DNA from 4 places in the Roseburia sp. OM03-7AC genome. Region 3 is predicted to be linked to each of the others. Evidence: predicted binding sites of a transcription regulator. Region 3 holds the regulator's gene; each other region holds the start of a gene.
What was found. The regulator Rex, encoded in region 3, represses fermentation and respiration genes when NADH is low (regulators of the CRP and FNR family bind a similar motif). The targets are predictions, from matches to a motif close to ATTGTTAANTANTTAACAAT.

Region 1: pflB (formate C-acetyltransferase) is a predicted target of Rex. The motif match lies at 1,477-1,496, and genes of this name have one in related genera.
Region 2: DXB39_RS10840 (enoyl-CoA hydratase-related protein) is a predicted target of Rex. The motif match lies at 1,373-1,392, and genes of this name have one in related genera.
Region 4: gap (type I glyceraldehyde-3-phosphate dehydrogenase) is a predicted target of Rex. The motif match lies at 3,107-3,126, and genes of this name have one in related genera.

The regions. Positions count from the first base shown of each region.
Region 1 covers NZ_QTZJ01000005.1:64,552-69,647, reverse strand. Annotated here, with positions in the region: gene DXB39_RS10630 (amino acid ABC transporter permease) at 1-516, shown strand, start outside; gene DXB39_RS10625 (amino acid ABC transporter ATP-binding protein) at 506-1,246, shown strand; ZMP/ZTP riboswitch at 1,330-1,409, shown strand; gene pflB (formate C-acetyltransferase) at 1,587-3,839, shown strand; gene pflA (pyruvate formate-lyase-activating protein) at 3,985-4,719, shown strand; gene DXB39_RS10610 (MerR family transcriptional regulator) at 4,766-5,096, opposite strand, start outside.
Region 2 covers NZ_QTZJ01000005.1:107,248-112,343, reverse strand. Annotated here, with positions in the region: gene proC (pyrroline-5-carboxylate reductase) at 1-479, opposite strand, end outside; gene DXB39_RS10840 (enoyl-CoA hydratase-related protein) at 561-1,355, opposite strand; gene DXB39_RS10835 (pyridoxal phosphate-dependent aminotransferase) at 2,047-3,216, shown strand; gene DXB39_RS10830 (hypothetical protein) at 3,331-3,525, shown strand; gene mutY (A/G-specific adenine glycosylase) at 3,578-4,666, shown strand; gene glf (UDP-galactopyranose mutase) at 5,012-5,096, shown strand, end outside.
Region 3 covers NZ_QTZJ01000001.1:559,812-564,907, forward strand. Annotated here, with positions in the region: gene alr (alanine racemase) at 1-1,021, opposite strand, end outside; gene DXB39_RS02790 (NAD(P)H-hydrate dehydratase) at 1,043-2,530, opposite strand; gene DXB39_RS02795 (hypothetical protein) at 2,534-3,187, opposite strand; gene DXB39_RS02800 (redox-sensing transcriptional repressor Rex) at 3,199-3,849, opposite strand; gene abc-f (ribosomal protection-like ABC-F family protein) at 3,927-5,096, opposite strand, start outside.
Region 4 covers NZ_QTZJ01000001.1:1,013,341-1,018,436, reverse strand. Annotated here, with positions in the region: gene ptsP (phosphoenolpyruvate--protein phosphotransferase) at 1-660, shown strand, start outside; gene DXB39_RS04950 (HAD family hydrolase) at 660-1,472, shown strand; gene DXB39_RS04945 (histidinol-phosphatase HisJ family protein) at 1,690-2,502, opposite strand; gene gap (type I glyceraldehyde-3-phosphate dehydrogenase) at 3,235-4,251, shown strand; gene DXB39_RS15020 (phosphoglycerate kinase) at 4,433-5,096, shown strand, end outside.

The DNA.
Region 1 (5,096 bases), on a different contig from region 3:
GGATTAAATGTTTTGAATTTTATATGTAAAGTGTATCTTACCATATGGCGTGGAACCCCTACGATGGTACAGCTTTTGATTATGTACTATATTATTCTGGTTGCACTCGATAATAAGATTGCAGTGGCTGTAATCGCTTTTGGTTTGAATTCGGCTGCCTATGTGGCAGAGATTGTACGTTCCGGAATCATGTCTGTAGACGAAGGACAGTTTGAAGCTGGACGAAGCCTCGGACTGAATTATTCGCAGACCATGCGTCTGATTATTCTGCCACAGGCATTTAAGAATGTACTTCCGGCACTGGCAAATGAGTTTATTACCTTACTGAAAGAGACTTCCATCAGTGGATATATTGCAATCCCGGATCTGACAAAGGGTGGCGATATCATCCGTAGCCAGACCTATGACCCGTTCTTACCATTGTTCGGTGTTGCAATTATCTACCTGATAATCGTTATGATTTTAACGGCTGGTGTACATAAACTGGAAACGAGGTTGAGAACAAATGAGCGATAAGAAGGTATTGATTGAAGTAAAGGATTTGTGTAAATCCTTTGGAAATGTAAATGTATTAAATGGTATCTCCACAGAAATCGCCCAGGGAGAGGTGGTTGCCATCATCGGACCATCCGGTTGTGGTAAATCCACATTCTTACGTTCCTTAAATCTTTTAGAGGAGCCGACTTCCGGTGTGATTACTTTTGAAGGAACAGATATCACGGATAAATCTGTAGACATCAACAAGATGCGTCAGAAGATTGGAATGGTATTCCAGCAGTTCAATCTGTTCCCGAATTATACCGTAAAAGGAAATATCATGCTGGCACCGGTTCAGACCGGACTTATGAATAAGGAAGAGGCCTCTAAGCGTGCGGACGAGCTTTTGATGAGAGTCGGACTGTCTGATAAAGCAGATACCTATCCGGCAATGCTTTCCGGTGGACAGAAACAGCGTATTGCAATTGCAAGAGCACTGGCAATGAATCCGGATGTCATGTTATTTGACGAGCCGACTTCCGCACTGGATCCGGAAATGGTAGGAGAAGTTCTTGAAATTATGAAAGAACTGGCACAGGACGGAATGACTATGGTAGTGGTAACGCACGAAATGGGATTTGCAAGAGAAGTGGCAAGCCGTGTCATGTTTATCAATGAAGGACAGATTCAGGAAGAGAATACACCGGCAGAATTCTTCGCCAATCCACAGAATCCGCGTCTTTGCGACTTCCTTTCCAAAGTATTGTAGGGAAAGAACAGATAAAACGGAAAAAATAGTTGATAAAAAGTTTTCATAAGCTATTGCAATCAGAAAAGAAATAGTCTATGATAAAACCGTTATATGACTGACGGATAAGTGGAAAAACCACATGAAGTATAACGAAAACGAGCCGACCGTCTGGGCGATGAACCTGGAGGACTGGCTCGTTTTCTTGTATTTACATGATGTTTTGTATGATTTTTTGAACATCAAAACGTATTGACAAAAAAATGACAGTCAGTATATACTAACTACAGTTAAACAAGACTAATTCTAATTAGTAACCATTCAGTGTTCATGCTGAGTATATTTTTAGGAGGATATCGCAATGATAGAAATGAAAGAGTGGGATGGATTCGAAGGACGTCTCTGGAAAGAAGAAATCAATGTTCGTCAGTTCATTCAGGACAACTACACTCCATATGATGGAGATGAGAGCTTTTTAGCTGAGCCGACAGATGCAACTAACAAGCTATGGGGGGCACTTCAGAAATTACAGAAAGAAGAGCGTGCTAAGGGCGGCGTTCTTGATATGGAGACAGAGGTTGTAACCGGAATTACAGCTTATGGTCCGGGATATATTGATGAAAGCTTAAAAGATTTAGAGCAGGTAGTTGGTCTTCAGACTGACAAACCATTAAAGAGAGCTTTCATGCCATATGGTGGAATCAAGATGGCTGTTCAGGCATGTGAGACCTACGGTTATGAAGTAAATGATAAATTAAAAGAAATTTTCACCAAGTATCATAAGACACACAATACAGCAGTATTTGATGCTTATACACCGGAAATGATGAAGGTTCGTCATGCTAAGATTTTAACAGGTCTTCCGGATACCTACGGTCGTGGACGTATTGTAGGTGATTACCGCCGTGTAGCATTATACGGACTGGATTACTTAATCGCTGAGAAGAAGAAGGACAAAGCCAACTGCGGATGCGGACAGATGACAGATGATGTCATCCGTTTAAGAGAAGAAATTGCAGAGCAGATTAAATGTCTGGAAGACATGAAGAAACTGGCTGAGATTTACGGATATGATATTTCAAGACCTGCAACCAATGCAAAAGAGGCTGTTCAGTGGTTATACTTCGGATACCTTGCAGCAATCAAGACACAGAACGGTGCAGCGATGTCAGTAGGACGTGTTTCTACTTTCCTTGATATTTATATTAAGAGAGATATGGATAAGGGAATTCTTACCGAGCAGCAGGCTCAGGAGCTGATTGACCATTTCACAATGAAACTTCGTATGGTTAAATTCGCACGTATTCCTTCTTATAACCAGTTATTCTCCGGTGACCCTGTATGGGCAACCCTTGATGTAGCAGGAACAGGTGTAGACGGACGTTCCATGGTAACCAGGACAGACTTCCGTTTCCTTCATACTTTAGAGAATATGGGACCGGCACCGGAACCAAATCTTACTGTATTCTATTCATCCAGACTGCCACAGACCTTCCGTGATTATGCAGCACGTATCTCGATTGAAACAAGCTCAATCCAGTATGAGAACGATGATGCAATGAAACCGGTATGGGGCGATGATTACGCAATCTGCTGCTGTGTATCTGCTACACAGACAGGTAAAGAGATGCAGTTCTTCGGCGCTCGTGCAAACCTTGCAAAATGTCTGCTTTACGCAATCAACGGTGGTGTTGATGAAAAATCAGGCGAGCAGGTAGGACCAAACTACGCACCAATTACAGCTGAATATCTTGACTATGATGAAGTAATGGCAAAATATGACAAGATGATGGACTGGTTAGTAGACATCTATGTAAATACACTGAACCTGATTCAGTATATGCATGATAAATATTACTATGAAGCAGCAGAGCTTTCTCTGATGGATACCGACTTAAAGAGAACTTTTGCAACCGGTATTGCAGGATTTTCACATGTTATCGATTCTCTTTCTGCAATCAAATATGCAAAAGTAAAAGTCGTACGTGATGAGAACGGACTTGCAAAAGACTTCGAAATCGAAGGAGACTTCCCGAAGTACGGAAATGATGATGACCGTGCAGATGAAATCGGAGTATGGCTGCTTAAGACTTTCATGGATAAATTAAAGAAACATCATACTTATCGTGATTCTGAGCCTACAACTTCTATCCTTACCATTACTTCTAACGTGGTATATGGTAAAGCAACCGGAGCTATGCCGGATGGACGTAAAGCCGGCGAACCACTTTCACCGGGAGCTAACCCATCTTACGGTGCAGAGCAGAACGGACTTTTAGCTTCCTTAAACTCTCTGACCAAGCTTCCATATGAGTGGGCATTAGATGGTATTTCCAATACACAGACCATCAATCCTGGCGCACTTGGAAACAACGAGCAGGAAAGAATCGATAACCTTGTAAATGTAATGGACGGATACTTTGATCAGGGTGCACATCATCTGAATGTTAATGTATTTGGCAAAGAAAAGCTTATTGATGCAATGGAGCATCCGGAGAAAGAAGAGTATGCAAACTTCACAATCCGTGTATCCGGCTATGCAGTTAAGTTCATCGACCTGACAAAAGAGCAGCAGCTTGATGTTATTGCCCGTACCTGTCATGAGCGTATGTAATTTAAGACAGTAACCGAACTGCGGGGAGTATACGATTTTCCGCGATTCAGGTAAAGCAGAATGTGCAGGCTTAATGAAAAAAGCCTGCACATTTTTATCACAGGTTGTTAAACATCCGTAAGTATTTTTGTGTATAGGAGGCAATATGAGTGAAATAAAAGGACACATCCATTCTGTAGAAAGCTTTGGTTCGGCAGACGGACCGGGTGTAAGATATATTGTATTTTTGAAAGGCTGTAACATGAGATGTCAGTACTGCCATAACCCGGATACCTGGGCAAAAGATGGCGGAGAGCTGATGACACCGGAAGAAGTGTTAAAAAAAGCACTTCGCTATAAAACATATTGGAAAGAAAAGGGCGGAATCACCGTAAGCGGTGGAGAGGCTCTTTTACAGATAGATTTCGTAACAGAACTGTTCCGGCTGGCAAAAGAAAAAGGGGTAAATACCTGTCTCGATACCTCTGGCAATCCATTTTCCTTGGAAGAACCATTTAAAAGTAAATTTGATGAGCTGATGAAATATACAGACCTCTTTATGTTAGACATTAAGCATATGGATGATGCAGCACACCGGAAACTCACCGGACAGACGAATCAGAATATTTTGGAAATGGCAGCTTATTTATCAGACCATGGCAAAGCAATGTGGATCCGCCATGTGCTGGTGCCTGGTATTACAACAGAAGAGGATGAGCTTCACCGCTTAAGAAGTTTTCTTGATACCCTTAAGACAGTAGAGCGGGTGGAAGTGCTGCCATATCATACCTTAGGCGTCTTTAAATGGAAGGAACTTGGAATTCCATACCAGTTAGAAGGCGTAGACCCGCCTACAAAGGAGCAGATAGACCGGGCAAAAGAGATTCTTGGGGCACTGTAAAATAGATAAGCAAATGTAGGGGAAAATGAAACTGTAATGCTGCTTTTTAGATTCTGACGATAATGCGGGTAAGATATTCACTTTGTTTATCCGTCATGGTAGCGTTAATCAATTCTTCTTCATAGAATCTGCCATCGGATGAAGTAATCTGGTGCTGCTTCATGTAGCTGCGCAGCCTGTCATAAGCGAGTGAAATATCATCCCAGTCTCCCAGGTGATAGGCGGCGAGACATTTAGAAGCCGGAAGAATCCGGTAAGGCATTTTCTTGGGAGGGGTCTGCATGGCAAGGCATACTTCGTGATAAAGATTGTGGGCACCCCGGGCAAGGTCACGTTCCATCTGGATATAAAGCACCGTAAAACCGGTAGTTTCCTTG
Region 2 (5,096 bases), on a different contig from region 3:
ATTTCTGCTTTACCAAAGCTTTCAAAGAGAGAGACAACCATTTTGTTTTCTTCTTCTGTGATATGCTCATTTGGGGTAATGGCAGACATGGCTTCCTGAACCATAGCCGGTGTATTAGGCATGGTACGAACCAGTTTAATATCTTTGCTGAATAAAGATTCAATCCGTGAAATGGTCTGCCCGGCAGCAATGGCAACTATGATTTTGTCATCGGTAACACTGTCTTTGATTTCTTTGATGACTGTTTCATAAAGATATGGTTTTACAGCAAGAAAAATGATATCGGATTCTACAGCAACAGTCTCATTGTCTAAGGTGGTGCGGATACCATACTGCTCAGAAAGTGTATCCAGTGTGGCCTGGGTTTTCGCACTGGCAATCAGGTGGCTGGCAGGAACCAGACCGGAAGAGATAATTCCGCCAATCATGGCACGACCCATATTACCGCTTCCGATAAAACCAATTTTTTTATCTAACATGATGCATTCTCCTTTTATGAAAGGGGATATCCCAGATGCTACTGGAATATCCCCTTTGATATTGTCTAAGTATAAGTTCAATTAGAAATCTGTTAAGTCAGCAGCTCTTCTCTCTAAGAAAGCACTCATGCCTTCTTTTTTATCATGGGTAGAGCAGGTTACGCCAAACAGGTTAGCTTCCATTTCAACAGCATTCTTGATATCCATATCATATCCGTTGTTGATAGCAGCTTTTGCGATAGATACTGCATAGCTTCCTTTAGAGATAATTTTCTCTGCCATAGCTTTTGCGGTTGGCATTAATTCTTCTTTTGCAACAACTTTGTTTACAAGTCCGATGCGGTATGCTTCGTTTGCATCGATGTTATCGCAGGTGAAGATCATTTCTTTTGCACGTCCCATGCCAACAAGACGGGCAAGTCTCTGTGTACCACCGAATCCTGGGATGATTCCAAGACCACACTCAGGCTGTCCGAATACTGCGTTGTCAGAAGCAATACGGATATCACATGCCATAGAAATTTCGCATCCGCCACCTAAAGCGAATCCATTAACAGCAGCGATAGTTACCTGTCTCATATTCATTAATTTAAAGAATGGAACAGAAGCTTTCATACCGAATGCTCTTGCTTCAGCAGCAGAGAAGTTAACCATCTCAGCGATGTCAGCACCAGCAACGAAAGATTTGAATTCGTTACCTTTCTTATCAGCACCACCGGTTAAGATAACGACTTTGATATCGTCTCTTCCCTCGATTTCGGTAAGAACAGTGTTCAGTTCATCCAATGTTTCGGAATTCAATGCGTTTAATGCTGCAGGTCTGGTAATAGTAAGAACTGCAATTTCGTTTTCAACTGTTAAAGTTAAGTTGTTCATGAAATAGGACCCTCCTGATTGATAAATTATTAACAATGTTTCAATACTTATAATGGTATAACTTTTGGAGGGATTTGTCAATAAAAACTGGTATTTTACAGGGATTGTGCTACAATAGGAAAAGACTTGTCATGTGATTACGCAATGGTTTTTGTGAGGAAGCGGATTTTTGGAATTTTAAGCAGCTTTTCTATAAGATTTTTTGTTGAAAGCAGAATGTATGCAATTCTTAAAAGTGCTTTTTTCTTATTGTTGTCTGTTTTGCCGCCTGCTTTGACCGGATGCCTTTTGTGGTCCGTCTGTTACGGATATCTAAGGCACCTTTAAGCAGCTCTAGGCATTTCTGCTTATAAAGCTGTTTTTCCGGCAACCGGCGCATAGTCACATCCGTGCTCCAATGCGCCTTCCTGGCACATCCATGTGCCAGGATTGCCAGTTAACAAAAGAAATGCCAAGAGCTGCTAGCAAGGCACCTAAATGATATCCGTAATCAGGCGAACCGCAGAAGGCATACTGTCAAACATTGGAAAAACAGGCACTATCCCAAGAGAAAAAAGCACTTTTTTAGAATTGTAGCATTCTGATTTCTAAAAAGGCTATAGAAAAGCTGCTTAAAATTCGAAAACCACTGCTTCTAAAAAATAATTGCGTAATTACATGACAGGACTTGTACAAAGAGAGGTCAATGAAAATGAAAGATACAAAATCATACTTATCAAAAATCGTACAGGATATGCCGGATTCCGGAATCAAGGATTTCTTTGATGTGGCAAATACCATGGAAGGTGCACTTTCACTGGGTGTAGGCGAACCGGATTTCCCGACACCGGAGCATGTAAGAGAGGCAGCGATTGCTTCTATAAAAAAGGGGGATACCAAATACACCGATAACCGCGGAACGGTAGAGCTGCGTGCAGCGGCAGCGGATTATCTGACAAAATTTGATTTGCATTATGATAAACAGGACGAAATACTGATTACCATGGGAGCCAGCGAAGGAATTGATTTAGCTCTTCGGACACTGGTGAATCCGGGAGAGGAAGTCTTAGTGGCAGAACTTTCCTACGTTTCCTATATTCCATGTATTGAATTATGTGGCGGTGTTCCGGTATCATTAAAATTAAGAGCGGAGAATAAATTCCGACTGACCAGAGAACAGTTAGAGGAAAAGATAACGGAGAAATCCAAAGTCTTACTGATTTCCTATCCGAACAATCCGACCGGAGCCATTATGGAAAAGGAAGATTTAGAGGCAATCGCAGAGGTGGTAAAGGAACATGATTTGTTCGTGATTACCGATGAAATCTATGCAGAATTAACCTATGGAAAAAAACATGTTTCCATCGCATCTCTTCCGGGCATGTATGAGCGCTGCGTTGTATTAAACGGATTTTCCAAAGCATTTGCCATGACCGGATGGCGTATGGGAATTGCAGCAGGACCAAAGGATGTTATTTTCCATATGAATAAAATACATCAGTTTACAACTATGTCAGCAGGAACCACCAGCCAGTATGCGGCATTGGAAGCATTGACCAGTCCGGTGAGAGATGAAGAGATTGCAGTCATGCGGGAAGAGTATGATGCCAGAAGAACACTGATGGTAGAGGGATTCCGTAAGATGGGATTATCCGTAGCAGAACCGGAAGGCGCATTCTATGTATTTCCGGACATTCGAAAAACAGGACTTACCAGTGAAGAATTCTGTAACCGCCTGTTGCAGGAACAGAAGGTAGCCGTTATCCCGGGAAATGCCTTCGGTACATGCGGAGAAGGCTTTGTACGGTGCTCCTATGCATATTCGCAGGATGTCATTCGTGCCTGTCTGGAGAAAATTGCTGAATTCGTAGCACAGTTCTAATAATTGGAAAATTATTATGTGATGCATTTGATTTACGTGAGTAGATGGTATTGTTGATAAGATACCCGGACAGTCCGTTAAGTAAGGATGCCTGATAAAGGCGGTTAGTGGCACTTGGAATTTCGTCCGGCATCCGGCAACGCTGGCACAGGGATGTGCCAGCGAGGTGCATATGAACATGGATGTGAATTTGCACCGGTTGCCAGCGAAGGCTGTATCCCTTCGAAATTCTTAGTGCCACTTATCGGCTTTATGTGGCATCAGAACTTAACGGACTGCCGGGATATGCTCGGTTCAAACTATCGATAGCAACGTACAACCCTGCACCCACGAAACAGAAATAGAATTAGAAAGAGGAACCATGAGAGAACCATTTGACCTGACAACCCTGATAGAACCATTATTAAATTGGTTTAAAGACCATGCCAGAGTGTTGCCCTGGCGCAATGAGCCGACCCCATACCGGGTGTGGGTGTCTGAAATTATGCTGCAGCAGACCAGAGTGGAAGCGGTAAAACCATATTTTGACCGGTTTTTAAAGGAGCTGCCGGATGTGGCAGCACTTTCAGACTGCCCGGAGGAGAAGCTTTTGAAACTCTGGGAAGGACTTGGATACTACAACCGGGTGAGAAATATGCAGATTGCGGCACAGACGGTCATGGAGAATTATCATGGAGAGCTTCCGGCAGATTATGAGGCACTGATAAAGTTGAAAGGAATTGGTCATTATACGGCAGGTGCCATCGCATCTATCGCATTTGGCATTCCGGTACCGGCGGTGGATGGAAATGTGCTCCGTGTCATATCCCGGGTAACAGAGGATGATGCGGATATCATGAAAGCATCTGTGCGGACGGCAATGGAGAAGGACTTATTGGAAATTATGCCGGAAAACAGGGCGGGAGCTTTTAACCAGGCACTGATGGAGCTTGGTGCAACGGTATGTCTGCCGAATGGGGCACCTTTATGCGAAGCATGTCCTTGGAAAGAAGTCTGCCGGGCACAAAAGAGTGGACGCTGGAGAGAACTTCCGGTAAAGAGCAAGGCGAAGGCAAGAAGGATAGAGGACAGAACAGTTCTTGTTATAAAGGCAGAGGATAAGGTCCTTTTGCATAAACGGGCCAACAAGGGACTTTTAGCTGGACTCTATGAATTTCCAAATGTGGAAGGGCATCTTAAGGAAGAGGAAGTTATTACCTATCTTAAGAAAATGGGGTTGTCACCGATTCGTTTGAAAAAATTAGAAGACAGCAGGCATATTTTTTCCCATATTGAATGGCATATGACAGGATATGCAGTGCAGATTGATGAGACAGAGCAGGAGTATCAGAATATGCTCTTTGTGAATGTGAAAGAAACGGAAGAACAGTATCCGATTCCGGCAGCATTTTCCAGATACACGGGATATATGAACATTCGTCTTGGAAATGACAGATATAAGGAAGAATAGCAGAAAAGCCATAGAAAAAAGAGGGAGCCGGTGATTATCACCGGCCTTTCATATGAAAAAGATTTTTTATGGTAAGTGTTAAAAACACTATTTTTTGGGAGGAACCTTGCATCAGATGCAAGGTCTATGAAAAAATAAAATTATCGCTTTTTTCTTTCTCAGCTTAGTTATAGTATAAAAGCAGAATGTGAAAACAATATGCCCGGATTGTTAGAAGGCTGTAAATAAAATATGAATAAATTGTAAACGAAGTGCCTTAAAGAAATCCTAAGAAAAAATGAATTGGAAAACAAATGACAAATGTGTATAATTGAATGAGGATTACCAAGGGGAAGGAGAACAGAAATGTACGACAGCATTGTAATCGGAGCCGGAATCGCCGGCAGTGTGGCAGCAAGAAAGCTGGCAGAAGAAGGAAAGCAGAAGGTTC
Region 3 (5,096 bases):
CTCTGCCAAGAAGTGTTACCTCTGTTCCAACGACAACATCCGGCACATCCGTAACATCCACCATAAACTGATCCATGCAGACTCTGCCAAGAATCGGTACTCTTTTTCCCTGAATCAGTACAGAACCTTTGTTAGATAAAGTTCTCGGATAACCGTCTCCATAACCGACCGGAATCGTTGCCACCTTCGTCTCTCTGGTTGTGGTATAGGTTCCACCATAGCTGATTTCCCTTCCAGCCGGCAGTGTCTTTACATAAGAAACATGACTCTTTAATTGCATTAACGGGTGCATTGGCAGTCTGTCTTTTTGCACTTCATCCGATGGCCAGAGTCCGTATAATGTAATTCCCGCTCTTACAATGTCCATATTTGCTTCCGGCAAATCAATAATTCCTGCACTGTTTGAACAGTGTGCATGATGGAAAATAACGCCTTCTTCTTTGCACATTGCAATCATTTTCTGAAACAGTTCAAGCTGCTTATGGGCACCCGTTTTATCTTTTTCATCTGCCCTTGCAAAGTGGGTAAAAATCCCCTCCATTATTATATGTGGCAGCTTACTGATTTGCGCTATCTCTCCTGCATTTTCTTTTTCCACCTGATAACCAATCCGGCTCATTCCAGTATCCACTGCAATGTGAATTGCCACATCCTGATTTTTCTTTGTTGCAGCTTCAGAAAGTGCAACTGCCATATCATACGTAAATACGGCAGGCTCTAATTTCTGTTCTACAATAATCTCATATTCATCTGGGAATGCAAAACCAAGAATCAGAATCGGCTTCTTAATTCCATGATTTCTTAAAATTACGCCTTCTTCCACTGTGGCCACACAGAAGCCATGGAGATACGGAAGCGGCTCTAATACACGGGCAAGTTCCGTTGCACCATGTCCGTATCCATCTGTTTTAATTACCGCAAACATGCTGGTATCTTTCTTTAAAAGCCGGTGCATTGCCTCCATATTCTCAATGGCCGCATCCAGATTCACGCTGGCATATACCCTGCTATATCTTTTCATTTCATTCACCTCAAATTATTATTATGACAACACATCGGATAATCCGTTTATAATTTCGCCTGCAGTCAGTCCATGCTTTGAAACTGTTTTGCTCCGTTCATCTGCTGCCGCCGCATGTACATATACCCCAAGCGGTGCCGCCTGCTCTGCAGATAAGCCCTGCGCCATCAGACTTCCAATAATTCCGCTCAGTACATCACCACTTCCCGCAGTAGCCATTCCGCTGTTACCGTTCCGGTTAATAAATGTTTTCCCATAAGGAATTGCCGTTACCGTTCTGCTGTCTTTCAAAACACAGATTACATTATATTCCCTTGCGAAATCTTCCGCAACCTGCTCAATATTTTCTTTGATATAGGAAACGGCAAGCTGTTTTAACCGGGACATTTCCCCCAGATGTGGCGTTAATACCAGTTCTGTATGCGGGCGAAGAAGCTGTTCGGTCTGCTCTGCTATGATATTTAATGCATCGGCATCTACTACCATTGGTACTGCCGCATTCTTAAGTACCGTCTTTACAATACTGTGTGCCACATCACTTTTGCCAATTCCAGGTCCTAAAATAATAACATCTGCCCAGGACAGACATTCTATCAGTTGCTGTGTATCAGCCTTTTTTGCAGAATAGGTAGTAAGAATTGCCTCCGGCACTGCTGTCTGTAAGATAATACGGTTTTCTTCCGGTGTATATATTCTCACCAGACCACAGCCACTGCGATAAGCTGCCTTTGCTGCAAGAACCGCCGCACCTGCCATATTCACGCTTCCGGCAACCAGAAGGACTTTTCCAAAGGTTCCCTTGTTCGAATCAGCAGCACGATTATTTAAAAAATTTAAATCTTCCTTTGTGATTGCATAAGCTGCAGGTCTTTTATCTAACCAGCTTTCTTCTCCAATTCCGATATCCTTAACCGTAATATTTCCGCAGTATTCTGCACCAGGAAATAACACCATTCCGGTCTTGCAGTAAGCAAAGGTTACGGTATCATCTGCTTTGAATGCACCACCCAATACAGCTCCATTATCTGCCGAGACACCGGATGGTATATCCACCGCCAGCCGGTGGGCACTGCTCTGGTTTAGCCGTTCCATCAAGTGCACCAGTTCATCATCTAATTTTCGTGATAATCCTATACCAAATAACGCATCAATAATCAGGCTGTAGGAATTTACATCCTCCATTTCATCAATAAATGGTACACCATATGATGTCAAGATTTCATACTGTTCTTTTGCCTGCTTTGAAAAATGTGCTTTATTTCCATAGAGATATACTTCAACCGGAATGTGGGATAAGTATAACAATCTTGCAATTGCCATACCATCGCCGCCGTTATTTCCGGTTCCACACACTACCAGCACGCGGTTACATGAAATTTCTTTTTCCTGTATTACTTCTATCGCAGAAAGTGCTGCCCGCTCCATTAGAACCATGGATGGCACTTTAAAATGTTCGATTGTATTGGTATCACATGTTTTCATTTCCCGGGAATTTACAAGATATTCCATAAATTAATTCCTTTCGTCCGCATTTTCCACCGCTTTTTTTCCCTGCAGACGGTCTTCATCTTCCTGCCGCAGATCAAATATATTTAAAATATCCACACCAAAAATATCATGCATATAAGAATAAATCTGCCGGTTGTTGATTTCACGGTTCTGTTTTTTGATGATATTTTTCTTAAGTTCTACCCTTACCTTATCAATCCAGGCCGTAATTTCATCTGCTTCTTTACTGTTCTGTCTTAGTCTCTCATAGCAGTAACGCATGCTTTCTAACATAAGTTCCTGATTTGCACTATTTATATTTCGTGGAAGTTCAATTAATTCATCCTCAATTTCTTCCATTTTGACATTGACTTCATCAATCAGTCTCTTGTCTTCATCTAATTTTCTGGAAGAAATATCCCCCTCATTTTCCTCATGAGTTCCTTCCATGTTGACAACAATGCTTTTCATCAACCGATTCTTTGTCTTTTTCAGTTCTTTCAAATCATTATTAAGCTTTCCCTGCTGTTCTAACAACTGATTTACCTTTTCTTCCAGCTGCTTGATTTCACTGGTTTTTCCGCTTAAAGCAAAAAGCCTGTGCCATTTCTGATCCAATACAAGTATTGGTACTTTTCTGCTTTCTAATGCTTCCAGAAATTCCTTGTCATCTTTCATGCAAAACACCTCTATTCCAGCGTTTCCTTTTTCCTTTTGTTCTTTGTCATATTATAGGATAACTGCATCAGGCTGTCTGATAAATGTACATTTTCCACTACAACATTTTCATCCAACACTTCCAGATCCACATGGGCAAAATTCCAGATTGCATGTACACCAAGGCTTACCAGCTGGTTTGCCACAGCATCTGCCTTTTCTTTCGGCATAGTCAGTGTAGCAATATCTACCTTATGTGTCTTTACAAATTCTTCCAGTTTATCAATCATTTCGATTTTATTGCCACGAATGGATTTTCCGCATAACTCCGGATTCACATCAAACAATCCTACTATGACGAAGCCGAGTTTTTCAAACTTCACATAATTGGCAAGTGCCTGTCCTAAGTTACCAGCTCCAATAATAATAATATTATGCTGTTCATTTAATCCCATAATCTTTCCGATTTCTTCATACAGAAATTGTACATTGTAACCATATCCCTGCTGTCCAAAACCACCAAAATTATTTAAATCCTGTCTGATCTGCGATGCGGTCACTTTCATTCTTGCACTCAGTTCATTCGATGAAATACGTTCTACCCCTTCATCTAAAAGTTCCCCCAGATATCGGTAATATCTTGGCATTCTACGAATTACTGCCTGTGATATTTCTTTGCTCATTCTGCCAGTTCCTCCTGCTCTCAATACCCTACAATAATTATAGTTTCTTGCCGAAAGGATGTCAATGTGTTACAACTTTAACAATCTTTCTGTAAACTTAATTCTTCCCATTTTGCATAGAGTTCTTCCAGAGCTGCCTCTTCCTGCATCTGCTCCTCATGGATTTTGTTTAATTCATAGGAATTTGATGCTACCTCCGGCTTTGACAGTTCATCATTTAATGCTTCTAACTTTGCCTCTCTCTTAGCAATTTCATCTTCTGTACGCTTTAATTCGTTTTCCAGCTTACGTTTTGCTGCCTGCTGTTTCTTCATTTCTTCCCAGCTTAACTTCTGTTTTCCTCCGCTGGATATCTGCTCTGTTCCATTATTTTCTCCAGTTCCATCGGAAACAATGACATTTCCTTTTGCCCCTGAATTGTCTGCACGATCCTGTGTAGCTGTGCCAAACGCCGCTAACTCCTGAACTTCCTTTTTCTCCAGATAATAATCGTAATTTCCAATATAATTTAGAATTGTTTCATTCTTTAAATCAAGAATTCTGCTGGCAGTTTTATTAATAAAATAACGGTCATGGGATACATAAAGCACCGTTCCGGTATAGGAATTGATGGCTGACTCTAAAATTTCCTTTGACATAATATCAAGGTGGTTGGTCGGCTCGTCTAAAATTAAGAAGTTCGCATTGGATAACATCAGTTTTGCCAGTGAAACACGGCCTCTTTCTCCACCACTGATATCACGAATCCGCTTAAACACATCATCATCCGTAAATAAAAATGCTGCTAACACATTTCGAATCTTCGTTGCCTTCAGATTCGGATAAGCATCTGCAATTTCATCAAATAACGTCTTATCCGGGTCTAAATTCTGATGCTCCTGATCGTAATATCCGATTTCCACATTGCTTCCAAGCTTTATCTCCCCGGCATCTGCGTCTACAATTCCATTGATTATCTTTAAAATGGTGGTTTTCCCGGTACCGTTATTTCCGATTAAAGCAACTTTTTCCCCTCGCTTAATCTGAAAATCAATGTTTGAAAACAGTTTATGCTCGTAAGATTTTGAAAGTCCTTTCACCGAAAGTACATCATTTCCACTGGTAATTTCCGGCTCCAATGTAATATGCATATCTGTTTTTTCATCGATTGGCTTCTCAATACGTTCTATTTTATCCAATGCCTTCTCACGGCTTTCTGCACGCTTAATGGACTTTTCCCGGTTAAAGGATTTTAACTTGGATATTAC
Region 4 (5,096 bases), 450 kb from region 3:
GAGACCATGGCAGGAAAGAAGGTTATTATCCGTACCCTGGATATCGGAGCCGATAAGCAGGTGGACTACTTTAACCTCGACAAAGAAGACAATCCGGCAATGGGATATCGTGCCATCCGGATCTGCCTGACCCGGCCGGAAATTTTTAAGACCCAGCTCCGTGCTTTATTCCGCGCAAGCAATTACGGAAATATTGCAATTATGTATCCGATGATTATTTCGGTAGATGAAGTGCGTAAGATTAAAGCAATTTCAGAAGAAGTGAAAGAAGAACTTACAAAGGAAGGGATTCCTTTTGGAAATGTGGAGCAGGGTATCATGATTGAAACTCCTGCAGCAGCAGTAATGAGTGATGAACTGGCAAAAGAGGTTGATTTCTTCAGTATCGGAACCAACGACCTGACCCAGTATACACTGGCAATTGACCGTCAGAATGCAAAGCTTGACAGCTTCTATAATCCGCATCATGAAGCAGTGCTCCGGCTGATTCAGATGACCGTGGAAAATGCACACAAGGCAGGCATCTGGGCAGGAATATGTGGAGAACTTGGGGCAGATACAACTCTGACCCAGCGTTTCTTAGAGATGGGGGTAGATGAATTATCTGTTTCTCCTGGCTGTGTTCTTCCGGTTCGAAAAGCGATTCGGGACGCAGAATAATGAGCCGTAAACTGATTTTTTTGGATGTAGACGGAACCCTGGTGGATTTCACCATGCATATGCCGGAATCTGCCAGGGAAGCATTAAGCATTGCCAGAAAGCGGGGACATCTGATTTCGTTATGTACCGGAAGAACTGTAACGAATGTGTATCCATGGCTTTTAGAGTTTGGATTTGATGCCATTGTGGCTTCGGCAGGTGCTTATGTGTCTGCAAATGATAAGGTGATTTACCATAGCGTTCTGGCAAATGATAAGGTGCAGGATATGGTAGAGGTGCTGAAGGAGCACGGTGCATGCTTTATGCTGCAGGGAATCAACGGACGTTATGTGGATGAAGAGAATGCAAAGAAAATGAGAGAACGCTGTATGCGGCTTGGACTTGATATTGACGGTGCTCTAAACGGATTGACGCTTGTTGAACATCCGGAACAGATGCCGGCTCTTGAAAGTGGAATGTATTTTGATGCCGATATTCCGGTGGATGTGATGCAGAAGGAAGTCGGAAATTATATCAAGATAACCGGAGCAAGCTTTGGCAAGGACCGTCAGATGTCCGGTGAAATGACGAAGATGGGCGTCAACAAAGCAACTGGAATGCAGCGGCTTATGGATGAGTTAAAGATAGGCAGGGAAGATACCATTGCTTTTGGAGATGGACCAAATGATGTGGAAATGCTGCAATTTGCAGGAACAGGTGTGGCAATGGGAAATGCGATTCCGGCAGTAAAACAGTATGCGGATATGGTTACAGATAAGATTGATGAAGACGGACTGTATCATGCATTCGAACGGCTGCATCTGCTGGGGTAGGATTTGAAGTAAAAACAATTTTCTTATGATAGAAAAAGGCGGCGTGGTTCGTCAACTTAGGAGACATGATAAGTGCCCTTTACTGTATTTATGTTGTTTCCGCAGTTGACGAACCGCGCCGTTACTTTTGCATACACAGGAAAAATCGCGTGCCTGCATACAGATTTGATGAACACCGCAATAAGGTGAGAAATTCGTAAAGCGTGATTCCCATAGTTTACAACGGAAGAAAAGCCGGTTTTCTCTTTTCGAATACAGTAAAATACTGAAAGCCTGCGGCCTTTAAAATATCCGGTACTTTTGCAAAATCAAATGCAACATGCTCCGGTTTGTGGGCATCGGCACCGATGGTAATGATTTCACCGCCTAGTTCGTGATAACGTTTTATAATATCTTCTGTTGGATTCGGATGTCCCAGACCATATTTGAAACCACCGGTATTGATTTCAATTCCTTTTCCCATATCAATGAGCTTTTCTAAAATCGCATCAATGACATCGGCATATTTCTGATAAGAATATTTAAGGTTCCGGTTTGGACCGTAGCGTACCACATAATCGATATGTCCATATACATCAAAATTATCAAATACCGCAAGATTTTCCAGGATAGATTCAAAATATTCCTGGTAAGCCTGCTGTTCGGTTTTTCCTTCAAAAAAGCGGGAGTAGTAAGGGTCTTTGCCGTGGATTACATGGGAAGAGCCGATGACAAAATCAAAGTCATATCGGCTTATCAGTTCCTGATGTTTCGCTGCAAGATGAGGCTGCAATCCAAGCTCAATGCCGGTCAGCACTTTTATTTTATCTTTGTATTGCTGGCCCAGCTTCTGGATAGTTGGGAAGTAGACCGGAGTGTCTAAGATAAATTCCGGTTCATCCTCCGGATGTTCTTTTGGATAATCATAATCCATATGGTCGGTAATGCAGATTCCGCCAAGTCCCAGTTCGATAGAGGCTTTAATCATGGATTCTGGTGAGGTCTCACTGTCGGTAGAAAAAGCAGTGTGCATATGTGTGTCCCAAAGCATAGTGTGTTCCTTTCTGTGGGTGGTGTATGGCGGGTAAGGTTGTGCAGGTGGGGAACTGGATGAGAAAGCTTCTTCCAAAAAGCACCGGAACGTTTGTATGTAAGAAGCCGGCACTTCAACCTGCAGTATTTTTCTTTCTTTTATAATAAGCAGTCTTTCCAATGTTTGACAGTATACTGCATTTTGTCTGCCGGCGTGCGGATACCGTGAACAGCGTCTGTTAGGAATTCTTAGAGTCCCTTCAGACAAAGTGTGGTATCCGCTGCTGGCAGACAAAAGCAGTATCCGGTCAAAGCAGCCGGAAAGACAGCCTAATTTCAAGAAAAATACTGCCCGTGAAGTGCTGCGGATTCTCACATCATAACTGTTCCAGTGTTTTCGGGGAGAAGCTTTCCCATTCCTTTCGCCTACATATTGCACAAACCTTACCCGGTGTTTACACATTTCTACTAAGAAAAATGTTACATTTTCACGAGTATAGTAAAATCTTTGTATATAATACACAGAATACTATAATAGAAATTTGACAATCTGTCAAAAGACAGTATGAAAAATGGAAAAGCTATTGTAACATTTGTTTGAAAATGAGAAAGAAGAAATAAAAATAGTGAAAAAATTAACAAAGTGATGGGAACTACTTGAACTTTCGACAAAAATTGGTTAGAATAATACCAGATTGGGTACAATCCCAAATAAAGATATTTTATATTAAATTTCTAGGAGGAATTAATAATGGCAGTAAGAGTAGCAATTAATGGATTCGGCCGTATTGGTCGTCTGGCATTCAGACAGATGTTTGGTGCTGAAGGATACGAAGTAGTAGCAATCAACGATTTAACAAGCCCTAAAATGTTAGCACACTTGTTAAAATATGATTCTTCTCAGGGTAAATATGAGCATGCTGATGAAGTATCTTGCACAGATGATTCTATCATCGTATGTGGAAAAGAAATCAAAATCTATGCATTCCCAGATGCAAACAACTGCCCATGGGGTGAATTAAAAGTTGACGTTGTATTAGAGTGTTCAGGTTTCTATACAAGCAAAGAGAAAGCACAGGCACACATCAATGCAGGTGCTCGTAAAGTTGTTATTTCTGCTCCAGCAGGTAATGACCTTCCTACAATCGTATACAACACAAACCATGAGACATTAAAAGCATCTGATACAATCATTTCAGCAGCTTCTTGTACAACAAACTGCTTAGCACCTATGGCTGATGCATTAAATAAATATGCTCCAATCCAGTCTGGTATCATGGTAACAATCCATGCTTACACAGGTGATCAGATGACTCTTGATGGACCACAGAGAAAAGGTGATTTAAGAAGATCTCGTGCAGCAGCAGTTAACATCGTTCCAAACAGCACTGGTGCAGCAAAAGCTATCGGACTTGTTATCCCAGAACTGAACGGAAAATTAATCGGATCTGCTCAGCGTGTTCCAACCCCTACAGGATCTACAACAATCTTAACAGCAGTTGTTAAGAAAGCTGGCGTTACAAAAGAAGATATCAATGCAGCTATGAAAGCAGCAGCTAACGAGTCCTTCGGATACAATGAAGACGAAATCGTATCTTCTGATATCGTTGGAATGAGATTCGGTTCTCTGTTCGATGCAACACAGACCATGGTTAACCAGGTATCTGATGATCTGTACGAAGTACAGGTTGTTTCTTGGTATGATAACGAGAACAGCTACACATCTCAGATGGTTCGTACAATCAAATACTTCAGCGAGTTAGCATAATTTACGAGAGAAACCCGCAAAGCGTGTTTCCCGTAGTTTAACGAACAATCACTGCACGGTAGACTACTTTTTTAAGCGACAGGCTGCCAGAGTGCAGATAAGACTCAGGAAAAGGGTCCGGTCTTTTGGGACCGGGCTCTTTCTTGCTATTAGAAATAAAATTTAAAGGAGACTACTTAATATGTCATTAAATAAAAAATCTATAGATGATATTAATGTAAAAGGACTTCGCGTTCTTTGCAGATGTGATTTCAACGTACCATTAAAAGAAGGAAAGATTACAGACGAGAACCGTCTGGTTGCAGCACTTCCTACAATCAAGAAATTAATCGCTGATGGTGGAAAGGTTATCCTTTGCTCCCATTTAGGAAAAGTAAAAACAGAAGAAGATAAACAGACCAAAACTCTTGCACCAGTAGCAGCAAGACTTACAGAGTTATTAGGACAGGAAGTTAAATTCGTTGTTGACCCTGAAGTTGTTGGTGAGAACGTAAGAGCAGCAGTAGCAGCTATGAACGATGGCGATGTTATCTTGCTTGAGAATACACGTTTCAGACCAGAAGAGACAAAGAACGGAGAAGCTTTCTCTAAAGACCTTGCTTCTATCTGTGATGTATTTGTAAATGATGCATTCGGAACAGCTCACAGAGCACATTGTTCTAACGTAGGTGTTGCACAGTTAGTTGACACTGCAGTAGTTGGATACTTAATGCAGAAAGAAATCGACTTCCTTGGAAATGCAGTAGAGAATCCGGTAAGACCATTCGTTGCAATTCTTGGTGGTGCAAAAGTTGCTGATAAATTAAATGTAATCAACAACTTACTTGAGAAATGTGATACCTTAA